4 regions of the Bradyrhizobium genosp. L genome follow, and region 1 is predicted to be linked to each of the others. Evidence: predicted binding sites of a transcription regulator. Region 1 holds the regulator's gene; each other region holds the start of a gene.
The links. Region 1 encodes PhoB, which activates phosphate uptake and scavenging genes when phosphate is short. Its sites were predicted from a motif close to TGTCATNNANCTGTCAT; they were not measured.

Region 1 (4,210 bases):
CCAGCTTCGGAAAACAAAACGTGCCGCTTTGCGGGCGGCACGTGGCAGGCATTCTATGCTGCGGCCGGTCCGTGTCAATCGCCCCGAGGCGACTGCCCGGCGAAGCGAGACGCGCGCAATCCGGGATAGTCCGGTGCGGTGGAAAAACCGCACTGCAATGCTTAACTGTGTGGGAACATGTGGACGCGCGGCCGCGGACTCTTGCGCCAGAGTCACGCCATATTGTAGCGTTTGGCCTGTCGGGTACGACATCTCGTGCGGCAGTACTGGACCCCTTTAAGTAGCCTTTGTTTCTCGCGTGAACGTTCAGGCGCAACAGCGCCCGGCGAGGGTTAAGGGATTCTGACCGCAGGGATTTTTACGACGATTTTGGCCCGCAGCGCCGCCCCGATGACTGGCCGGCGCACCGCGAAGGGAAGAATGCGATGACGGTATTGACCTGGTCCGACGATCGCGTCGAGCAGCTGAAGAAGCTCTGGGAATCCGGCCTGTCGGCCAGCCAGATCGCAGCCGAACTTGGCAATGTGACGCGAAACGCCGTGATCGGCAAAGTGCACCGGCTTGGCCTGTCCGGCCGCGCCAAGGCACCCTCGACGGCGGCGCCGCGGCCACGCAAGGCCCGCCCCGCCCAGCACATGATGCGGGTGTCGCGCCCGGTCTCGCGCGGCAACACCGCGCTGGCGCACGCCTTCGAGGTCGAGATGGAGCCGGATCCGATCGCCTACGACAACGTGGTGCCGATGAGCCAGCGGCTGTCGCTGCTGGAATTGAACGAGGCGACCTGCCACTGGCCGGTCGGCGATCCCTCGAGCCCGGATTTCTTCTTCTGCGGCGGCAAGGCGCTCGGCGGCCTGCCCTATTGCGCCCACCACTCGCGCATCGCCTATCAGCCGGCTGCCGATCGTCGCCGATCGCCGTCGAACAAGCCGCAGCTCAAGTAATCGCAAGCGATACATTGATGACGTCGTCCCGGCGAAAGCCGGGACCCATAACCACCGGCGCATGTGGTTATGCCGAGGCTGCGGCCACAGCGCGCTCAAACAATCAAGATTTGTGGTTATGGGTCCCGGCTTTCGCCGGGACGACGGAGTTTGTGCGGTTTAGCCGCACGCAGCCTTACGGCTGCGGCTCGGCCTTCGCAAAACGGTCGTCCAGCGCGTAGCCGGCGCCGCGGACGGTGCGGATCGGGTCCTGCTCGCGGCCGGGATTGAGCAGCTTGCGCAGGCGGCCGATATGCACGTCGACGGTGCGCTCGTCGATGTAGATGTCGCGGCCCCAGACGCTGTCGAGCAACTGCTCGCGGCTGAACACGCGGCCGGGATGTTCGAGGAAGAATTCGAGCAGGCGATACTCGGTCGGCCCGAGATCGATCGGACGGCCAGAGCGCGCGACGCGGCGCTTCTCGCGGTCGAGTTCGATGTCGCCATAGGTCAGGACGGTTGCGAGCCGCTCCGGGCTGGCGCGGCGCAGCAGGCCCTTGACCCGGGCGAGCAGCTCCGGAACCGAGAACGGCTTGACGATGTAGTCGTCGGCGCCGGTGGCGAGCCCGCGCACGCGCTCGCTCTCCTCGCCGCGCGCGGTCAGCATGATGATCGGCAGCTGCTTGGTCTCGGGCCGCGCCCGCAGGCGGCGGCACAGCTCGATGCCGGAGAGGCCCGGCAGCATCCAGTCGAGCACCACGAGATCGGGGACGCGCTCTTTCAGCCGGGTGTCGGCGTCGTCGCCGCGCCCGACCGTCTCGACATCGTAGCCCTCGGCGTCGAGGTTGTAGCGCAGCAACGTCGTCAGCGCCTCCTCGTCTTCGACTACCAGAATGCGTGCGCTCATCGGTCTAAGTTCTCTCTGTGGGATGATCCGTTACCCGGACGCCAACCGAAACGCTAAAGCGCGATGAGATTGGGTTGAATCGTCATCGCGCTTTAGCTCTTTGTTTGAGCATGATCTTTTCGGAAAACCGCTTCACACTTTTCCGGATCATGCTCTAGTTACCCGGCACCGTGGTGGCGAAATTGGTCATGTCGCCCTTGGGACGCTTGTCGGTGATCTGTTGTCCTTCGATCATGTAGAACACGGTCTCGGCAATGTTGGTCGCGTGGTCGCCGATCCGCTCGATGTTCTTGGCACAGAACATCAGATGGATGCAGAACGAGATGTTGCGCGGGTCTTCCATCATGTAGGTGAGCAGCTCGCGGAACAGCGAGGTGCAGATCGCATCGACCTCCTCGTCGCCCTTCCAGACGTTCATCGCCGCCGGCAGATCGTGCGCGGCATAGGCGTCCAGCACCGACTTGACCTGCGACAGCACGAGGTCGGTCATGTGCTCGAGGCCGCGGATCAGCTTCAGCGGCTGGAAATCGCTCTCCAGCGCGGCAACGCGCTTGCCCATGTTCTTGGCGAGGTCGCCGATCCGCTCGAGGTCGGTGGCGACCCGCATCGCGCCGACGATCTCGCGCAGGTCGATCGCCATCGGCTGGCGGCGCGCGATGGTCAACACCGCGCGCTCCTCGATGACGCGCTGCAAATTGTCGATCTCGATGTCGGCGGCGACCACGCGCTTGCCGAGCGCGACGTCGCGCCGGATCAGGGCGTCCACGGACTCGGTGATCATGCGTTCGACGAGGCCGCCCATCTCGGCGACCAGGCGGGTCAGTTCCTGCAGGTCGCTGTCGAATGCCTTGGCGGTATGTTCAGAAGCCATCGCTTGGTCTCCTTCAACCATGATCCATGCCGGACCATGATCTCATGTCCCTGTTTGAGCATGATGTCATCGGAAAGCCGGTCCACGGCGTTCCGGATCGTGCGCTAGCCAAACCGGCCGGTGATGTAGTCCTGGGTGCGTCGATCGCTCGGCGAGGTGAAGATCTTGTTGGTGTCGTCGAACTCGATCAACTCGCCGAGATACATGAAGGCGGTCTTGTCGGAGACGCGCGCCGCCTGCTGCATGTTGTGGGTGACGATCGCGATCGTGTAGTCCTCGGACAGTTCCTGGATCAGTTCCTCGACCTTGGCGGTCGAGATCGGATCGAGCGCCGAGCACGGCTCGTCGAACAGAATGACCTCGGGGCGCACCGCGACGGTGCGCGCGATGCAAAGGCGCTGCTGCTGGCCGCCGGAGAGCGACAGGCCCGACGCGTTCAGCTTGTCCTTGACCTCGTTCCACAGCGCGCCGCCGCGCAACGCCTTCTCGACGCGGTCGTCCATCTCGCTCTTCGAGATCTTCTCGTAGAGGCGGATGCCGAACGCGATGTTCTCGTAGATCGTCATCGGGAACGGCGTCGGCTTCTGGAACACCATGCCGACCCGCGCGCGCAGCAGGTTGAGGTCGAGCTTGGGATCGAGGATGTTGGTCTGGTCCAGCATCAGCTGGCCGACCGCGCGCTGGCCCGGATAGAGGTCGTACATCCGGTTGAAGATGCGCAGCAGGGTCGACTTGCCGCAGCCGGACGGGCCGATGAACGCCGTGACGCGGTTGGTGCCGAGCGTCAGGTTGATGTTCTTCAGCGCGTGGTGCTCGCCGTAGTAGAAGTTGAGGTTGCGCACCGTGACCTTCGGCGGCGCCTCCGGCAGCGGCACCTGCGGAACTTGGCTGGTGGCGGTTGTCGACATGGAAAGTTCGGTCATTTTGCGGCCCTTTCGGCACCGAGGACGCGCGCGCCGATATTGAGCGCGAGCACGGTGATGGTGATCAGCAATGCGCCGCTCCAGGCCAACTCTTTCCAGTAGGCGTAGGGGCTTTGCACGAAGTTGTTGATGGTGACCGGCAGGTTGGCCATCGAGCTGGTCAGATCCCAGCTGAAGAACTGGTTCGACAGCGCGGTGAACAATAGCGGCGCGGTCTCGCCGGCGACGCGCGCGGTCGCCAGCAGCACGCCGGTGATCAGGCCCGATCGGGCCGCACGATAGGCGATGCGCTTGATCACCAGCGAACGCGGCAGGCCGAGCGCGGAGGCCGCCTCGCGCAGCGGATTCGGCACCAGCAGCAGCATGTCCTCCGTGGTGCGTACCACCACCGGAATGACGATGACGGCAAGCGCGAGCGCGCCGGCGATCGCCGAGAAGCCGCGCATCGGCACCACGACCGCGCCGTAGACGAACAGGCCGATGATGATCGAGGGCGCGCTGAGCAGGATGTCGTTGATGAAGCGGATCACCGAGGTGAGCTTGTCATGCTTGCCGTATTCGGCAAGGTAAGTGCCGGCGAACAGGCCGA
Region 2 (4,210 bases), 560 kb from region 1:
CTGCGACAATCGCCCACCATCGCAGCGTTTTGCGGTGATGCCGGTGATGATGACATGGCCGCACCGGGATGAGCAACCGTGCCGCGTGGCGATCACCGTGAGGCCGCGCGTCGATGCATCAAGCCGCGCGGGCGAGGCCGGCAACGGCGATCACCGACGCGATGCTGTCGCGCGCGTGATCAATGCGGCCGCGACGGCGTGCGCTCGGCTTGCGTGGAGGCATCGAACACCGCGCGGCACGACGGGCTCAGGCTGTCGACCTGCGCGGCCATGCAATCCCTGATCCGGTTGCGGTCCGGAATGTAGGCGCCGCACAGGCGCATCGCATCGCCCATGCAGGCTTGCCGCTGGACGGCCTCGCTCGGCCCGGACTGGGCAAACGCTGAAGTCATCGCGGGTGCGATGGTGGCGGCGATGACGACGAGGGCAAGACGACGTTTCATGGATCACTCTTTCACAGTCAGGTTGGTGTCTTGGGGGAGGTGCAGCAGGGTTGCGATCGCGGTGTCGATCAGGAGCGTCCACGACGCCTTCGGATCGATCTCGGGCGCGATCCGTGTCAGCAGCATCGGAAATGTCGGCGGCGGATTGAGCGCGGCATTGAGCAGCCCGAAGAACAGCGCCGGATGGCTGGCGCGAACGATGCCGGCGGCGATGCCGGCCTGCAGCAGTTCGCGCACCGATTCGTAGGCCGGACGCAGCAGCTTCTCGGTCACCTGCGCGGTCCGCTCCGGCGCCTCGGCGCCGTGCCGGACCGCGAAATTCTTGGCCTGCGGATAGGCGGCATAGAACGTCGCGACGCGGATGATGACGTCGCGCAGCCGATCGCCGAGCGGACGGCCAGCATCGTTTGCGACGTTCGCAATGTCGGCGATCGCAGGGGTCGCGCTCGCGATGATGCGGTCGAGACAGGCCTCCCAGAGCGCGGCCTTGTTGCCGAAATGGACGCGGACCAGGTTCGGGCTGACATTCGCCGCAGTGGCGATGCTGCGCAGGTCGGCGCCGTCGAAGCCGAGACCGGCAAAGGCCTCCGTCGCCGCGAGCAGCAACGCCTGGCGGCCATCGGGCATGTCCTTGCTTCGGCGCCCTCTTGGCCGGGTGATTTTGGTGGTGTCAGTCATCGCGCTCATAATATGTTCGATTGTACATATAAGCGCGCAATGCTCTGTCGCAAGAGGCGGAGCCTGGAGGCGGAATTCAGAAAAACTATTTTGAATCAATTACTTAAATTTAGCTATGACCGGTGGCGTGAGAATCGCCGCGATACCGCGGGGTGCCCAAAAGCAAAAAGCCGGCGTCGTCCGACGCCGGCTTGATGCAGTCGCGAGCTTTCAGTGAGGAGTGACTTAGCTCTTGATGTCAGCCGCCCAGGTCTTCTCGATCTGCTTCACGACGCTGTCGGGCATCGGGATGTAATCGAGTTCTTCGGCGCTCTTGCCGCCCTTCTCGAAGGCGAACTTGAAGAACTTGAGCGCTTCCTTCGCGGCCGCCTTGTCGGTCGCATCCTTGTGCAGCAGGATGAAGGTCGAGGCGACGATCGGCCAGGACTTGTCGCCGGGCTGGTCGGTCAGGATCAGGTAGTAGCCGGGCGCGTTGGTCCAGTCGGCATTGGAGGCCGCGGCCTGGAATGCGTCATTGGTCGGCTGCACGGTCTTGCCGGCCTTGTTGATCAGCGCCGTGTAGGTCAGCTTGTTCTGCTTGGCATAGGCATACTCGACATAGCCGATCGAGTTCTTGGCCTGCGCGATGTTGCCGGCAACGCCCTCGTTGCCCTTGGCGCCGACGCCGACCGGCCACTCGACCACGGTGCCGGAGCCGACTTTGCCCTTCCAGTCCGCGCTGACCTTGGAGAGATAGTCGGTGAAGTTGAAGGTCGTGCCCGAGCCGTCGGCGCGATGCACCACCGAGATCGCTTCCGACGGCAGCTTCGCCTTCGGGTTCAGCTTCTTGATCGCGGCGTCGTCCCACTTGGTGATCTTGCCCTGGAAGATATTAGCGAGCGTCTCGCCATCGAGCACAAGTTCGCCGGCCTTCACGCCCTCGAGGTTCACCACCGGCACGATCGCGCCCATGATCATCGGCCACTGCGAGAGGCCGTCCTTCTGCAGCTGATCCGACTTCAGCGGCGCGTCGGTCGCGCCGAAGGTCACGGTGTTGGCCTGGATCTGCTTGATGCCGGCGCCCGAGCCGATCGACTGGTAGTTCACCCCGCTGCCCGCGTCCTTCTTGTAGGCATCGGCCCACTTCGACAGGACGGGGAAGATAAAGGTCGAGCCGGCGCCGGTAATATCGGTCGCAAAGCTCGGCGAGGCCATGGCCACCAGGCCGGCGGCCACGATCGTCTTGACGAATTTCATGCTGATCTCCGTGGGAAACGCGAGAGGTTCGCGTGTTGGATGCGCTCGTACAGCAGCGGCACGTTGTTTCGAATGCCCATGACAAAGGGATGACGGAGGCGCTTGACCTTCGGCCTACTTCGAAAGTTCGAAGGCCCGCGAAAGCGTTGTTCGCCAACTCCTTGATGCCGATCGGACGGCTGCAACCAGGAATCAAAAATCCATCGACCGCGACGCAGACGGTATCCGCCGGCGCCGTGTCGGCACAGCCGGCTACCTTCCGCCTACTCGGCCTTGATGTTGGCGGACTTGACGATCGGCCACCATTTGTCGATCTCGGCGGTCTGATGGCTGCGCAGCGCGGCGGGGCCTTGCTTGTCCGGCGGCGGAATGTCCTGGCCGAGCTCGGCAAAGCGCGCGCGCACGGCGGGCTCGGCGAGCGCCGCCATCACCGCCTTCGACAGCACCGACACCATCTCCGGCGGCGTGCCCTTCGGCGCCCAGATGCCGTGCCAATAGGCGATGTAGAGCCCGGGTACGCCGGCCTCGTCGACGGTCGGAATCTCCGGCGCCGCGGCAAGCCGCGCGGGCGCGGTCACCGCGAAGGCTTTCACCGTGCCGCTCTTGACCTGCGGCAGTGAGTTGGAGGCCTGGTCGAACATGACGTCGATATGGCCGGCCATCAGATCGTTGAGCACGGGCCCGGCGCCGCGATACGGCACGAAGGAGAAGTTCGTCTGCGTCAACTGCTGGAAGAACACGCCGGCGACATGCGCGCCGGAGCCCGGCCCAGCGGTGCCCGAGGTCGCCTTGTCCGCATTGGCCTTGAGCCACGAGACCAGGTCCTTGAGATTCTGCGCCGGCAAATCCGGCCGTCCGATGATGAGTTGCGGGCCGCTCGCGATCAGCGCGATCGGCTCGAACTCGCGCACGTCGTATTGCAGCTGATAGATCGCGCCATTGAGACAATGCGTGCCCCAATGGCCGATCGTGATCGTCGAACCGTCCGGCGCCGCGCGCGCCGCCCGCAGGCCCGCCACCGTGCCGGAGGCGCCGGTGATATTCTCGATCACGACGGGATGCCCCAGCGAGTTGCGCATATATTCGGCGAGGATCCGCGCCAGCACGTCGGTCGGCCCGCCGGCGGCGAACGGCACGATCATGGTGACGGGACGCGCCAGCGTTTCCGCACGCGCGCCGAGCGAGGCCAACGGCAGCGCGGCGGCGCCGAGCGCGGCTTTCAGAAACGGTCGGCGAGAGATCTTTGGCAAGATGCGTTTCCTCGATTGCCCCGACGTCATTGGGTCGACGCCAAAGCGCGGCGCAACCTGATCGGGTCACGCCATCGCTAACACTATTCGTCGCCCGTGGCGACGCGGGGAGCAACTGCAATCAGAACGGCCGCACGATGCCGACGCGCGGGATCAGCGTGTTGACCCAGCCGAAGATCATGGTCTTCCGATCGAGACTCGGGATCGGCGAAACGTCTCGCGCCGCCGGCAGCATCTTCACGGCGTGCAGCAGCAGGAACATGCAGACCGCCCAGTTCGAGATCCAGCGCGAATAGTCGAACACCATGGCGAACATCACGAGATAGCCGAGGCTGACGCCGATCAGCGCCACCACGACGAGGCGCCTCTGGATCGGCGCGGCAAGCGAGCGGATCAGGTCCGCGAAATAGCGCCAGAGCGGCGCATGCAGCCAGATCAGCAGCGCGAAGACGGGGATGCCGAGGATATTGTGCGGCATCATCTCCCAGGTGTCGGCAATCTCCTTCGACAACGGCTGGTACCAGATGTAGCTGAACTGCAGCAGGCTGGTGCGGGAGGGATCGGCCATCCGCCCCTGCAAATAGCGCACGAAGTCGGCCTCCG
Region 3 (4,210 bases), 2.0 Mb from region 1:
CGCGAGCATCGCATCGACATCGCTGTCGCGCGAGGAACGAATGGTGATCTTGTGATCATTCTCCATTAGGGGCCGTCCGTCCGCTCACTCGGCCACGACATAGGTATAGAAGCGGACGCGACCGGCGACGTCGATCTCCTTGTAGAGGCCCTGGACCTCGACCTCGAATCCGGGGAACGCGTTGAAGCTCGATTCGAACATCTTGAGATAATCGATCATCGGCTTGCTGCGTTCGGTGAGCCGCTCGCCGGGGACGATGGTGGCGATCCCGGGGGGGTAGACCACGAACGGGGTCGCGGCGATGCGGCCGTAAATCTCGTCGATCGGCAGATAGTCGACGTCGTTGCGGATCAGGTACTGCGCGGCCTGGCGCGGCGACATCGCGATCTCGGGCAGGTGTTCGGGCAGGAATTGCTTGGCCTGCAAGGTGCTGACGCCGCCGTCGCGGAAGAAGCGATGCATGTCGCCGCAGAGGTCGCGCAGCCGAACCCCGGTGTAGCGTTGCGGGCGACGGCGGAAGAACTCGGGGATGACATCCTCGATCAGTGCGTTGTCGTCATGCAGCTTCTTGAAGGCGACGAGGCCTGACACCAGCGTGCCGGCCTTGCTGGCCTCGACGCCTGGTGTCAGCAGGAAGAGCAGGGAGTTGAGATCGTTCTTCTCGGCAACGATCTGGTTCTCACGCAGATATTGCGCCACGACCGGCGCGGGGATGCCGTGGTCGGCATAGGCGCCGGTTGCGTGATCGAAGCCCGGTGTGAGCAATGTCAGCTTGTTGGGGTCGGTCATGGCGAAGCCCGCGGTCAGATCGGGAAAGCCGTGCCAGGTCTCGCCCGGGCTCAGTTGCCAGTACGACGGATCGGTCGCGAGCTGGTCGGTCGAGATCGTCTCCCAGGCGACGTTGTGCACGCCGCCGTCGCGGGCGACATCGGGAATCTTGACGCGATCCGGCACGAACGGCTCGAAGAACCAGCGGCGCTCCGCGCGCGTCTCCTTCTCCTCGAACTCGCGCTTCACGGCGCGGATCTTCTTGCGCAGCTCGATGCCGAGCCGGATCGTATCGTCCCACAGCACTTCGCCGGAGCGGCCTTTCATCATCTGGGCGCCGACGTCGAGCGAGGCGAAGATCGGGTAGAACGGCGAGGTCGAGGCGTGCTGCATGAAGCTTTCGTTGAAGCGGCGGTGCTCGACGCGGCGCTTCTGACCCTTGATGTGGCGATCGCGAATGTGGATCTGTGAGGCCTGCGAGAAGCTCGCGAGCTGCTTGTGGGTCGATTGCGTCGCGATGATGCCGGGCGCCTCGGGGCCGAGATCGGACAAGCCCATCGCGAAGCGGCCGGCATAGATCGGGTGGAATTTCATGAAGCCGGCCCAGGCCTCGTCGAACAGGATGTAGTCGCAGAGATGACCGATGCGCTTGAGGATCATCTCGGCCGAGTGGATGGTGCCGTCATAGGTGCACTCCTCGACCACGGCGACGCGGAACGGTCGCTCCTTTTTCCAGGCGTTCTCGTCCTTGACCAACGGGTGCTTGCGGATAGCGTCGCGGATGGCGCCTTCGTCGAGCAGGTCCCAGCGCATCGGCCCGATCAGGCCCCAGGCGTTGCGCACCGTCGGCACATAGACCGGGATGCCGCCGCCGATCAAGAGCGCGCCGTGATGGGCGGCCTTGTGGTTGTTGCGGTCGAACAGTACGAGGTCGCCGTCGGTGACCAGCGAGCCGAGCGCCACCTTGTTGGAGGTCGAGGTGCCGTTGAGCACGAAATAGGTCTTCTCGGCGCCGAAGATCTTCGCCGCTTCCTTCTGCGCCCGCAGCGCCGGCCCCTCATGGGTGAGGAGGTCGCCGAGGTCGAGCACGGAATTGTCGAGGTCGTCGCGGAACACGGCTTCGCCGAGATGCTCGACGAACACCCGGCCGATCGGGCTGCGGCTGTAGAACACGCCGCCATTGTGGCCCGGGCAGGTCCAGAGCTGGTTGCCTTCCTCGGCATAGTCGACCAGCGCCCCGAAGAACGGCGTCTTCAGGTTCTCGGCATATTGCTTCAGCCTGGAGATCAGGTTCTTGGCGATGAAGGGCGGGGTCTCCTCGGACAGGAACACGTAGCCGTCGATGAAATCCAGCACCTCGACCGGCAGGTCCTCGAAGCGCTTGCGGCGAATCAAGAGGATGATCGGGAAGTCGAGGCCGCGCCGGCGCATCAGATTGATCAGCGCCGCAGTCTTGCCCTCAAGTCCCTTCTTGCCCCAGTCGACCACCATGCAGCCGATCGCCGCATCGGTCTGCACCGCGATCTCGGCGTCTTCCAGCTTGCGGGCACGCACCACTTCGAAGCCGGAGCGCTCGATTTCGCTGATGATCTGGTTGAAGCGGATGCCCTCGAGGTCGTCGGCCTCGAACACCGGCGCGGCGAACAGGAAGTTGAAGCGTTTGAAATAGTCCATGCGGGTCCCCGAGCTGTATCGGGCAGACGTGTCGGCACTATTCATGACAATTGGATGACGGTGCGACCAGAAGCGTGATGGTCAAATTTGCGCCGATGGGTTGAATTCGGCTGCCTCGCTCCGGGGAAGGAAACTGCCATGGACATGCCTGCCGCCAGCCGTGTTGCCGATCATCTGGCCGCGCTCGACCGGCTCGCTCCGTTGATTGCCGAGCAACGTCCGCAATTCGACCGTGACCGCAGGCTTTCCGACCCCGTCTTCCAGGCGCTGGCCGAGGCCGGAATGTTTCGCCTGTATCTGCCGAAGGCGCTCGGCGGCCCGGAATTCTCGCCGCTCGATTTCATGACTATCGTCGAGGCGGCCGCCGCGCTCGATGGCTCGGTCGGCTGGCTGGTCGGCAACGGCGGCGGGATGAGCCGGCTCGGCGGCTATTTGCCGGAGGATGTGGCGCGGAGCTGGTCCGCCGATCCGCAGACGTTCGTCTGTAGCGCCACCGGCGCGGTCGGAACGGCCGTCGAGGCCGAGGGCGGCTACAGGGTCAGCGGCCGCTGGCCGTTCGGCAGCGGCGCGCATCACGCCACCAAGTTCATGGGGCTCGCCAGCGTCAAGGGCACCGACGGCAAGGACGGACCGCCACTGTGCTGCTATGTCGACCGCTCCGACGTGCGCATTCACGACACCTGGTTCGTCTCCGGGCTGCGCGGCACCGGCAGCTGCGACTTCGAGGTGACGGACGTTTTCGTACCCTTCAGCCACATCCATCCGCTGGTCGATTTCAAACCGACGCAACCCGGCATTTCCTATCGCCTGCCGGGGCTATCGGCATTCATGTGGACGGTCTCGGTCGTGCCGCTCGGCATCGCACGCGGCGCGCTCGATGCCTTCATCGCGCTGGCGGCCAAGAAGCCGCGGCTCGGCGGCGGCGGCCTGCTGCGCGACGGCGAACTGGTGCAGTCGCTGGTCGGCCGCGCACTGGCCGTGCTGCGGTCCGCCCGTGCGCTATTGGTCGAGGCCATGACGGAGCTGATGGAAGCGGTCGAGAGCGCCGGCGACCGCCTGTTCGAGGCGCGGATCGCGTTCCGGATCGCCTGCGCCAATGCAGCCGAAGGCGCCGCCCGGATCGTCGAGATGATCGCGGCGCCGGCCGGGACGGCGGCGATCTTCGAAAGCGGCACGCTCGAACGGTCGATCCGCGACGTCCAGGCCGCGGTCAAGCACGTGGCGATGACGGCGAACAGCTACACGCTGGCGGGGCGCGTCAGCCTCGGCCTGCCGCTCGGCACCACGCGGTTCTGACGCGTGGCAGCGCCGAGCTCAAGATGACGGTGATGGATGTTGGCGCACGGCCTCTCCACGCGCGTCGTCTGACGAAAGCCAGGACCCATAACCACTGTTTTTAGTTGTGCGCGGGATCGTGGCCCCTGCGTCGCGCAACGACAAGCGGCTGGGGTAATGGGTCCTGGCTTTCGCCAGGACGACAATGGAGTATGTGGCTCCGTTCGCGCGTCAATAGACGAGCGTCGTCCCCGGCGGTTTCTCGAGCGCGGCCGCCAGCGTGCGATACTCGGTGCAGTCGGTGCCGCAGATCGCGGCGATCCGGCTCAGATGATATTCGGCCTGATCGCGGTTGCCCTGTTCGATTTGCCACAGCCCGTAGTAATTCCAGGTCAGCACATGGTTCGGATCGGCCTGCAACGCGCGCTCGTACCAGACCTGCGATTGCTTGTAGTCGCCGAGCTTGCGGTAGGAATAGCCGATCAGGTTGGCG
Region 4 (4,210 bases), 990 kb from region 1:
TCGATCAAGCTGACCTCGCCCGCCGGCAAATTCCTCAGCGAGCATCAGGTGCGTCCCGCCGACTTCAACCAGTACGGCACGCGGCGCGGCAACCATGAAGTGATGATGCGCGGCACCTTCGCCAACATCCGCATCAAGAACTTCATGCTGAAGGGTGCCGACGGCAATATTCCGGAAGGCGGCCTCACCAAGCACTGGCCCGACGGCGAGCAGATGTCGATCTACGACGCCGCGATGAAGTATCAGGAAGAGGGCGTGCCGCTGGTGGTGTTCGCCGGCGCCGAGTACGGCAATGGCTCGTCGCGCGACTGGGCGGCGAAGGGCACGCGCCTGCTCGGCGTGCGCGCGGTGATCTGCCAGAGCTTCGAGCGCATCCATCGCTCCAACCTGGTCGGCATGGGTGTGCTTCCGCTCACCTTCCAGGACGGCACGTCATGGTCGTCGCTCGGCCTGAAGGGCGACGAGAAGGTCACGATCCGCGGGTTGCAGGGTGACCTGAAGCCGCGCCAGACCCTGACCGCCGAGATCGTGTCCGGCGACGGGGCCAAGAAGGATGTCCCGCTGCTCTGCCGCATCGATACGCTGGATGAGCTCGATTACTACCGTAACGGCGGCATCCTGCATTATGTGCTGCGCAAACTCGCGGCTTAACGCGAGTTTGTGATCATTGCCTCACTGCTTAGTGAGTAGCGGCTAAAAAGAAGGCGGCCTATGAAAAAGGCCGCTTTCTTGCGTTGTGGGGCACGCAGTTCAAGGACAAACTCATGCTCCGTACAATTACGGATGGAAATCATCACGACTGGTTCGCAGTATGACAGCGATGATGGCCTATAATCGTATCTCGCAATGGTCGAGCGCACTCGGTATCTGCGCCATCATCGCGATCATCCGCCCCGCGCACGCCGATCCGCGTGCTGTCGTCGAACTCTTCACTTCGCAGGGATGCTCGTCCTGTCCGCCCGCGGACAAGGTCATCGGCGAGCTTGCGAAGGATCCCGATGTGATCGCGCTGAGCATGCCGATCGACTATTGGGATTATCTCGGCTGGAAGGACACGCTGGCCGATTCCCGATTCAGCGCGCGTCAGAAAGCCTATTCGCACATGCGTGGCGACCGCGACGTCTACACGCCGCAGGCCGTGATCAACGGCTCGGCGCATGTGATCGGCAGCGACAAGGCCAGCATCGAAAGCGCCATCAAGGACACCGACGGCAGCGCCGGTGTGATGTCGGTGCCGGTGACGATGACGCTGACCGGCAAGCAGATCAATGTCTCGGTGGCGGCGTCCAAATCTCCCGCGGCATCGCGCGGCGAGGTGTGGATCTGTTCGATCTCGAAGGCGGTGGCGATCTCGATCGGACGTGGCGAGAACCGCGGCCGCGAAGTCACCTACCACAACGTGGTGCGCAACCTCTTGAAGGTCGGTGACTGGAACGGTTCGTCCGGCAGCTGGACTGTGCCGCTCGAGAACATCACGCGTGATGGCGTCGATGCCGCGGCGGTCTATGTCCAGGACGGCAATCGCGACAAGCCGGGCCCGATGCTCGGCGCCGCATTCACGTCGCTCCACTAGCATCGCCACTGCGCGAGCTGCGCCGGCCCGGCGGGTGTAGCCACACGCGCTATCGTGTCGTCGCCCTCGCGGCGAGGGACGAACATCCAGACATGGATTGAAACGAAAGCGAGCCGTCGCGTGCGCGTCGATCGCGGTTGATCGAAAGCAGGCCCCAAAACAAAAAGGACCAACTTTCGTTGGCCCAGTGTTGGGATTAACTCCCCTGCGAACAGGCCCGATCCCGACGGCCCCGGGGGGCTGGGGGCTGAGGAATCCGGAACCGAAAGGACCGGGCCAACGCAGGATTATCTTTTCGCAGGGCAGCAGGGCGGGCGGTTGGCGGAAGTGGGGCAGCAATATGATTCCGCTAACGTTCCCGTGACTCTTTCCAGAATCAGCGATTTTCGGACAATCGGCCGCAACGGGCCTTAGTTAAGGTCTGGTTGCATTGCGAATGTCCCCTTGCGGCGCCACCCGCTTAGCGCAATCATGTCATCGGGATGACAGGAGGCGCTGATGAGTCTGATGTCGGAGGATACTGACCCGAGCGGGAATCGCGCGGTGGCGCGCCCAGCGGCCGCCGCCCCGCAACCGAACCGCGTCACGTTCAATCGCCTTGAGCTCAACCGCATCCTCAATCTTTACGGCCGCATGGTCGCCGATGGTGAATGGCGCGACTATGCGATCGATTTCCTGAAAGACCGCGCAGTGTTCTCGGTGTTCCGCCGCGCGTCGGAAATGCCGATCTACCGGATCGAAAAGGATCCGCGGCTCGCGCGCAAGCAGGGCATGTACAGCGTGATCTCGGCGACCGGCCTGATCCTGCGCCGCGGTCACGAGCTCGAACGCGTGCTGCTCGTGATCGATCGCAAGCTGTCGGTGGTTTAACTTCACCTCCTCTTGAAAAGGGAAGGGCGCTTTGCTCGGCAGAGCAAAGCGGGTGGGGATTTGCTCTTTCCGCGCACAGTGTCGCCCGTGGCTGACCCCCATCCCGACCTTCCCCCTTTCAGGGTAGGGCTATCGCATATGGGGATCACGCAGCGAACTCGGCGCAGTTGGTGTGGTCCTGGCCCTCGCCACAAACTCGTCATGCCCGGGCTTGTCCCGGGCATCCACGTCTTCGTTTCTAGGGCGGGGAAGACGTGAATGGCCGGGACGAGCCCGGCCATGACGATGTGGGAACGTCAGTGCCAGATTTCGCGCATGGCATATGCGATTGCCTTGCCTTTCAGGGGGAAGGAGAAGATAGAGCTCCCTGGATTGCGCGACGCCGTGCTTTGCATGGCGCAAAAGAAAAACCCCGGCCGTGAGGCCGGGGCTTGTCTCGATAGGGCCTGGATCGATCCGCTCGCGTGCGAGTTAGTCGCGCTGGCCGAGGAGCTGCAGCAGCAGCGTGAACAGGTTGATGAAGTTCAGGTAGAGCGAGAGGGCACCGGTGATTGCCGCACGCTCCGCCGCCACGCCGCCCTGCGAGGCGTAGCCGTAGATGTAGTCGTTCTTCAGCCGCTGGGTGTCCCAGGCGGTGAGGCCGGCGAACACCAGCACGCCGACCACGGACACGATGAACTGCAGCGCCGAGCTCGCCAGGAACAGGTTGACCAGGCTCGCGATGATGATGCCGATCAGGCCCATGAACAGGAACGAGCCCATGCCGCTCATGTCACGCTTGGTGGTGTAGCCGTAGAGGCTCAGCGCACCGAACGTCGCCGCGGTGATGAAGAACACGCGCACGATCGAGGTGTGCGTGTAAATCAGGAAGATCGACGACAGCGACAGGCCCATCAGCGCCGAGAACACCCAGAACAGCATCTGCGCGGTCGAAGGCGCCAGGCGGTTGATGCCGGCCGAGATGACGAACACCATCACCAGAGGGGCGAGGATGAACAGCCACTTCAGCGGGCTGACGAACATCGCGTAGCCGAACTGCGTCAGCGGCACCTTGCCGAAGTGCGCGACGGCCGTGGACGGATCGCCCACCGCCGCCATGTAGACACCGAGGGCGGCCAGGCCGGTGATGGCGAGGCCGATGCTCATGTAGTTGTAGATGCGCAGCATGTAGGCGCGCAGACCGGCGTCGACGGCCGCAGCGTCAATGCGCCCGGCGGCCCGCCCGAAAGGAGAGTTATAGTTGCGGTCAAGGTCCGACATGGTCGAATTCCCGTGGTTGGTCCCGGTGGAGCGCAAGGGATTTGCGGCGCCGGTGGTAAATCTATCTCAGATGGCGCGATTTGCGGAAGATTAATTCCGTGTCATCAAACGGCCCATCCGACCTGATCGATATGTGGGAAATTAGCATATCCGACGCAAGCTTCCACGCGCGGCTGAATGTCGCTCTGATCGGCATTTGTAGGGAAAAGCGGCGTTAACGCTGCTACAAAATGTCACAAATTTCGCAGCACCGAGGCCGGCTTCTGATTCAACGCCAATAGCGTTCCCGCCAGCCCCAAACCGACCGTGACGACCAGCGCCGCGATCACGACCAGCGCCGCGCTGCCGGCCTGCCAGATGAAGCTCAGCGTCATCAGCCGGGTGACGATCAGCCAGGCCGCGATCGAGCCCGCGATCACCCCGAATACGGCGGTTGCAAAGCCGATCATCAGGTACTCCAGCGCGTAGGCGCCGAGCAGCCGCGCCCGCGTGGCGCCGAGCGTCTTG

Region 2: a site for PhoB is predicted at 2,436-2,452, ahead of pstS (phosphate ABC transporter substrate-binding protein PstS). Genes of this name have one in related genera too.
Region 3: a site for PhoB is predicted at 2,486-2,502, ahead of IC762_RS22755 (Orn/Lys/Arg decarboxylase N-terminal domain-containing protein). Genes of this name have one in related genera too.
Region 4: a site for PhoB is predicted at 2,045-2,061, ahead of IC762_RS01895 (DUF2794 domain-containing protein). Genes of this name have one in related genera too.

What each region holds. Positions count from the first base shown of each region.
Region 1 is NZ_CP061378.1:6,800,623-6,804,832, forward strand. Features, by position in the region: gene IC762_RS32410 (GcrA family cell cycle regulator) at 426-941, shown strand; gene phoB (phosphate regulon transcriptional regulator PhoB) at 1,117-1,827, opposite strand; gene phoU (phosphate signaling complex protein PhoU) at 1,982-2,698, opposite strand; gene pstB (phosphate ABC transporter ATP-binding protein PstB) at 2,803-3,621, opposite strand; gene pstA (phosphate ABC transporter permease PstA) at 3,618-4,210, opposite strand, start outside.
Region 2 is NZ_CP061378.1:7,362,542-7,366,751, forward strand. Features, by position in the region: gene IC762_RS34940 (hypothetical protein) at 180-443, opposite strand; gene IC762_RS34945 (TetR/AcrR family transcriptional regulator) at 447-1,070, opposite strand; gene pstS (phosphate ABC transporter substrate-binding protein PstS) at 1,347-2,357, opposite strand; gene IC762_RS34955 (tripartite tricarboxylate transporter substrate-binding protein) at 2,621-3,553, opposite strand; gene IC762_RS34960 (hypothetical protein) at 3,729-4,210, opposite strand, start outside.
Region 3 is NZ_CP061378.1:4,771,367-4,775,576, reverse strand. Features, by position in the region: gene IC762_RS22760 (GNAT family N-acetyltransferase) at 1-66, opposite strand, end outside; gene IC762_RS22755 (Orn/Lys/Arg decarboxylase N-terminal domain-containing protein) at 85-2,442, opposite strand; gene IC762_RS22750 (acyl-CoA dehydrogenase family protein) at 2,581-3,738, shown strand; gene IC762_RS22745 (tetratricopeptide repeat protein) at 3,949-4,210, opposite strand, start outside.
Region 4 is NZ_CP061378.1:393,791-398,000, forward strand. Features, by position in the region: gene acnA (aconitate hydratase AcnA) at 1-651, shown strand, start outside; gene IC762_RS01890 (DUF1223 domain-containing protein) at 812-1,573, shown strand; gene IC762_RS01895 (DUF2794 domain-containing protein) at 2,072-2,443, shown strand; gene IC762_RS01900 (Bax inhibitor-1/YccA family protein) at 2,915-3,703, opposite strand; gene IC762_RS01905 (ABC transporter permease) at 3,937-4,210, opposite strand, start outside.